Regions from separate parts of the Paeniglutamicibacter sp. MACA_103 genome, predicted to be linked through region 1. Evidence: riboswitches for the same ligand, from Rfam matches in the RefSeq annotation. Region 1 holds a riboswitch; the other holds the start of a gene.
The links. Region 1 has a riboswitch for thiamine pyrophosphate ahead of ACIPVK_RS12755 (sodium:solute symporter family transporter). Riboswitches for the same ligand answer to the same signal wherever they lie in the genome.
Positions count from the first base shown of each region.

Region 2: linked by a shared signal. The riboswitch ahead of ACIPVK_RS18195 (3-oxoacyl-ACP reductase) and the one ahead of ACIPVK_RS12755 (sodium:solute symporter family transporter) in region 1 are both predicted to bind thiamine pyrophosphate.

Region 1 is NZ_JBIXLN010000024.1:69,882-73,086, reverse strand. Features, by position in the region: gene ACIPVK_RS12760 (ABC-F family ATP-binding cassette domain-containing protein) at 1-859, shown strand, start outside; TPP riboswitch at 1,478-1,593, shown strand; gene ACIPVK_RS12755 (sodium:solute symporter family transporter) at 1,605-3,065, shown strand; gene ACIPVK_RS12750 (hypothetical protein) at 3,062-3,205, shown strand, end outside.
Region 2 is NZ_JBIXLN010000047.1:4,543-7,747, reverse strand. Features, by position in the region: gene ACIPVK_RS18200 (Tex family protein) at 1-1,102, opposite strand, end outside; TPP riboswitch at 1,122-1,215, shown strand; gene ACIPVK_RS18195 (3-oxoacyl-ACP reductase) at 1,292-2,056, shown strand; gene ACIPVK_RS18190 (LLM class flavin-dependent oxidoreductase) at 2,077-3,205, shown strand, end outside.

The DNA of each region.
Region 1 (3,205 bases):
CGCAGAATACGTGGTGGCCAAGCAATTCAAGCTCAAGACCCTCGAGTCGCAATTCGTCCACGAATCCGAGCTTCTGGCCTTTGAAGCCGAGGGAATCTCTGACCGCCGCGAGGCGGCCAAGGCAGCCAGCAAGGGCCTGGACAACAAGCTCTCCAAGATCAAGAAGTCGCGCGCGCCGCGGCCCGTGGACAAGATCATCACCGAGATCTATGGCGGCCTGCACATCAAGGACACCCTTTGCCGGGTCGAAGGACTGTCGAAGTCCTACGGGGAAAAGACGCTCTTCAACGACCTCAGTTTTGAGGTGCGACGCGGCAACCGGATGGTCATCCTCGGTGCCAACGGCAGCGGTAAGTCCACCCTGTTGCGTGTGCTGACCGAGACGGAGAAACAGGATTCGGGGTACGTGACCTGGACCAAGGGTGCCGCGGTGGTTTCTTACAACGAGATCCTTGATGAGCTGGATCCCGAAGACACCGTGACCCATGCGGTCAACGCGATGCCGAATTCCTTGGCCTTCAGCGCGACGAAGAAGTCGGTGAACCGGTTCCTGGCCATGTTCCAGTTCTCCGAGGCCGACTTGAAGAACCGCATCGGCAACCTTTCAGGTGGCCAGCGTGCGCGCGTGGCCATGGCCATGTGCCTGCTTTCGGGTGCTTCGGTGCTGATCTTGGATGAGCCCACAAACCACTTGGACATGGCCAGTACCCAGGTGATGGAGCGCGCGCTTCTGCACTTCCCCGGCGCTGTCGTGGTGGTTAGCCACGACCGGTTCTTTACCGAGAAGATCGCCAACCGCTACTTGGTGTTCGGGGCGGAGCACGCCAAGGCGGGAGAAGTCGCAGTCCGCGGAGCCTAGGAACAATCCTCAGGAGCTGGCTGGCAAGCGGGCGTCAAACCTCATGGTTCTTTCGGACATGGTTCCGTTGGCGCCATAGAAGGTGGATCTGATGAGTCGGATGCCGAACGTTTGTGAGGACACAGGGGTGAGCTGCCGGCGGATGTTCAACCGGGCCGGAGCCAGGGTGTTGGACTCAACCGGGACAGTTTCCGCCATTGCGCATAGATATGGCGTTCCTCATTGGACCGCGAGGAAGTCCTAACCCCGGGGACCAAAAGAAGGTCCAACCAGGTGGAACAGACCTTGTCCTGGACAACGGGTGCAACGGCGGACGCTGGCGCCGTGGGAGACGCAAAGTGCGGCGAGCGTGGCTTGGCGGCGCAGCCCGCCAGCAGGCCCAAGGGGGACGGAACATTGCCACGGTTACCACGAGTTTTCGCCAGGTCAAAAGGCACATATATTCCAGCATTGCACGACCCGGAAGGGTGAATCGGGCCAACGGGGCCGACCAGAATCGATCTTTGGAAATCCTTTCCCGCCGATCCGCCGGCAGAGAAAGCCCGGAGTTCGCAGCTTCATATTCACGGTTCCAGACTGCTCGGGATTGGGATCCGGGCCACGGTGTGGCTAGAGTCGATCCCACAACGCGGGAGCTTGGGAAGAACCAGGCTGAGAGGGCGACTAACGGTGTCGCCGACCGCATGAACCTGTCCGGGTAATGCCGGCGAAGGGATGAATGTTGATGCTTGGTTTTTCCATATCCTTGGCGATTTTGATCATTGTGTTGGCGGTGTTTGCCTGGGTTGGCCTGGGAATCGGGCGGGATCGGAGCCTCGAGGAATTCGCCGTGGCCCGCAACAGCCAAAACGGACTGGGCTTGGGATTGTCCTTCTTTGCCTCGGGAGTAGGTGCGTGGATCCTTTTCGCCGCACCGGAGGTCGGGGCCACCACAGGCATTGCCGGCGTGGTCGGTTACGCCGTCGCGGTCACCGTGCCGCTGATTGGCCTGGTGCTGGTGGGAAAGCGCCTGCGTAAGCTGATCCCGGACGGGCACAACCTCGTGGAGTTTGTGCGCCTGCGCTACGGAACTACCATGCACATCTACGCACTTGCGATTTCCATGATGTACATGCTCATTGCCCTCTCGGCCGAGCTGACCGCCATCGGTGCGGTGCTTGGGCGCATGTCCGACTTGGATCCGCGGCTGGGGATCATTGCCGTTGCCCTGATCACTGCGCTCTACACCGCATACGGCGGGCTGCGGGCCTCGATCCACACCGATCGCTGGCAATCCTGGATGCTCTTTGGGCTGCTGGTGGTCGTTGGAGCCGTCCTCTTCGGCGGGCTCTCCCGCAATACGGGACCTCTGGACCCGGCATTATTCGCCGTGGACCTGCACGGCATCGAGGCAGCGCTGACCCTGGTCGTGGCTGTCACCGGCACCACGCTCTTCCACAACGGGTACTGGCAGCGGGTCTGGGCGGCCCGCGACGCCCGCGCCCTGGGCCGCGGCGCCCTCATCGGTGCCGTCACCCGGTTCCCCGTGGTCTTCGCTGCCGGCCTGGTCGGACTGCTCGCTGCCGCCTACGGGGTTGCCCTGGGCACCCCGGCGGTGCCGTTCTTTGCCCTGCTGGAATTGCAGCCGGTTTGGGTCCTGGCGGCCGTTCTCGTTCTGACCCTGGCGCTCGTGGCCTCCACGGTGGACACCCTGCAAAACGGGCTGGCTGCCATGGCCGTGACACACGTACCAAGGCTCCGCCTGTCCGGGGCGCGGATAGCCACGATTGTGTTCACCGCGATCCCGGCCCTCGTGGCCTTCCAGGGCTTCTCGGTGCTGCGCCTGTTCCTGATCGCCGACCTGCTGTGCGCCGCGACGATCATTCCGATCCTGTTGGGCCTGTGGCGCCGTTCGACCTCCAACGCCGCGATCGGCGGCTCCATCGCGGGACTGGTGGCGGCGCTGGGCTATGGCTGGTTCGCCGGCGGCAGCCTGCCGGCCGCCCTGGCCATTGCCACCTTTGCCCAGGGACTGTCCTTGGCCCCGTTCCTCGCGGCCTCGGTCGCCTCCGCCGCCGTGACCCTTGTGGTGTCCGCCGCGGCGGGGCGCAGCACCGACCTCTCGGAGTTGGGATCGCAGACGAGAAGCCTGGACGGCCCAGCGGGCCCGCGAGCGGAATCCGACGCCATGCGCGAGACAAGCACGGAAGGGGAGAACGCCCGATGAACACCCAAGGATCCAACACGTCCGAAGCCCAGCGTGACGACCTGGATCTGCGCATCCAGGCCTATATCGAACGCGGGCCGGGGCCTGCCACGGACAGCAGTGCGGGGAGCCCCGAGGACGATTCCGAGTTCAACGTCCTG
Region 2 (3,205 bases), on a different contig from region 1:
CCGGGGCCGCCAGCAGAACGTCACGCAGGTTGGCGGCGAAGACCTTGACGCTGGCTTCCTCCGCGGCTTCGAAGAGCCGCGTGCGCAGGTCCGCCTCGAGCCGTGCCAGCAGGCGACCGCGCCAGGCCAGGCGCACGGTTTGTGCCAGCCATTTTCCGGCCGGGGCATCGGCCGCCGCACTGATGCCCAGCGAACGGGCGACGGCTGCCTCGTATCCTGCGCGCGCCTCGGCCAATGCCGCATCGTCACGCGGGTCGGCCTCGGCAAGCTCCAGGTTCAACGCGCCCTCGCGCTCGCCGCGCAACAGGGCAAGGATGCGGTGGGAGGGCTGGGTGGCGACGGGCTGGACGAAGTCCTCGTAGTCTGAGAACTTTGCGGCGTCGGCGGCCGGGGCGCCGGGAGCGATCTTGGAGGAGATCTTGCCTCGGCCCCACAGCCGTTCGCGCAGTTCCGAGACCAGCACCGCGTCCTGGGAGGCGCGTTCGGTGAGGATGGCCCGGGCACCGGCGAGCGCATCGGCGGCGGCGTTGACCTCGTGCTCCGGGTTCAGGAACGTTGCGCCCAGCGTCTCCGGATCCTGGGAAGGGTCCCGGATGAGCGAATCGGCCAGCGGCTCAAGGCCGGCCTCGCGGGCAATCTGGGCCTTGGTGCGCCGCTTGGACTTGTAGGGCAGGTAGAGGTCTTCGAGTTCCGCCTTGGTCGTTGCGGCCCCGATCGCGGCTTCCAGCTCCTCGGTGAGCTTGCCGGCTTCCGCGATGGCCTTGAGGATTGCGGCCCGGCGTTCCTCGAGTTCGCGCAGGTAACGCAGTCGTTCCTCGAGCATGCGCAATTGCGCATCGTCAAGGGTGCCGGTGACTTCCTTGCGGTACCTGGCGATGAAGGGAACGGTGGATCCGGCGTCAAGCAGCTCGATGGCGGCCTTGACTTGCCAGGAAGCAACCGGTGCCCCGGCTACGGAAAGTTCTGCGGCAATGGTCTGGATTATTCGGCTCTGACTCACCCCTCCAGTTTGCCGTATGGGTCCTACGACGTGCCTGCTTCGGGCCCCCGCGCCGGGTGTGTCGCACCCGTGGCGTTCACATGGTTGGGGAAGGTGATCCATCGGTGCTAGGTTGGGCCAAGGACTCGACACGGGGTGCCGCCTTGCGGCTGAGAGATACACCCGTTGAACCTGATCTCGATAATCCGAGCGAAGGGATGCCGGTCCGGCATGACGCATTGTGGCACCTGAATTCCGGTTCCCCTTGGCGGTTCCATGGCATCCTTTCGCTCCAACGAAAGGTGCATGGGAATGCTTATCAAGGACCAAATCGTACTTATCACCGGTGCCGGCCGCGGGCTTGGAACCGAGCTGGCCCGCGCCTTCGCCCGCGAGGGAGCACGGCTCGTGCTGAACTACCGCTCGAGTGAATCCGCGGCCCGGGAACTGGCTGCCGAGTTCGGGGCCGAACGCGCGATCGCGGCACGTGCCGACGTCTCGGACCAGGATCAGGTCGCGGCGATGGTTGCCACGGCGCAGGCACACTTTGGCGGCCCGATCACCACGGTGATCAATAACGCCCTGCCAAGCTTTTCATTCAACGGCGACGCCCGCTCCAAGGCGCACGGGATCGGCTACACGGAATTCGGCGCGCAATTCACCGGCGTCATCGGTGGCGCCCTGAACACCATCCAGGCAACCCTGCCGGGCATGAAATCCGTAGGCTTTGGCAACATCGTCAACATCGGTACCAACCTCTTCCAGAACCCCGTGGTCCCCTACCACGACTACACCGCGGCCAAGGCGGCCCTGCTGTCGCTGACCCGCACGTTCGCGTCGGACCTGGGCCCGGAGAACATCCGCGTCAACATGATTTCCGGGGGCCTGCTGCGCACCACCGATGCCTCGGCGGCCACCCCGGAGGAGGTATTCGACCTGATTGCGGGTTCCACTCCCCTGCGGCGGGTGACCTCTCCCGCCGAGTTCGCCGATGCGGCCCTGCTCTTTGCCTCGCCCTGGTCGCGGGCGGTGACCGGGCAGAACCTGGTTGTCGACGGTGGACTGGTGATGAACTAGGACCTGGGAAGGAAACCACCATGGCTACGTCACGCCAATTGCACCTGAACGCCTTCATCTACGGCGCGGGCCACCACACCATGGGATGGCGCCACCCCGATTCGAGCGCCGACCGCGTCGGCGACATCGCCTACTACGAGGAACTGGCCCGGCTGGCCGAGCGCGGGTGCCTGGATGCGGTGTTTTTTGCCGACGGGCAAAGCGTCAACCGCGAGTACGCGGCGGGCATCCCCTGGTTCCTCGAACCGGTAACCGCGCTCAGCGCCATGGCTCGGGCGACCGCGCACGTTGGTTTGGTCACCACCATCTCGGCGAGCTTCTACACCCCGTTCCACGCCGCCCGGCTGCTGGCCTCCCTCGACCACATCAGCGGTGGACGTGCGGGGATCAACGTGGTGACGTCGATGTTTGACGCCGAGGCCCGCAACCACGGGATGGATGCATTGCCGGGGCACGCACAACGCTACGAACGCGCCGAGGAATTTGTGGATGCGATGCAGGGGTTGTGGGATTCGTGGTCGGATTCGGCGCTGGTGGTCGACCGCGAGGCCGGGCTATACCTCGATCCCTCCCAGGTCCGTCCGGTCAACCACCGCGGCAGCCACTTCTCCGTCGACGGACCGCTGACGGTCCCCCGCTGCCCCCAGGGGAGGCCGGTGCTCTTCCAGGCCGGCTCCTCCGAGGCCGGGCGTTTGTTTGCCGCCCGGCATGCCGAGGCCATCTACTCAGTTTCCTGGGACCGGGAATCGGCGTCGGAGTATGCCGCTGACATCCGGAGCCGACTCGCACGCGAGGGACGCGAGGCAAGTTCGGTGCCGATCCTTCCCGGGCTGGTCACCTATGTCGGTGCGACCCGTGAGGAGGCCCTGGAAAAGAAGCGCGTGCTGGACTCCTTCCTTGACATCGGCTCGGCCATCGCCCAGCTCAACATGTTCACCGGCCAGGACTACAGCGCCCACCCACTGGATGAACGCGTGGATGCCTTGCCTGCTGCCGACGGGTTCGCCGGGCCGCAGGGGCGCTACCTCACGGTCCAGCGCATCATTGAAACCCAAGCTCCCACGCTTCGCGAGCTTCTGGGATTCCTGGCCGCGGGCGGAGGGCATGCGACCATGATCGGCACGCCAACCGAGATCGCGGACGACATCG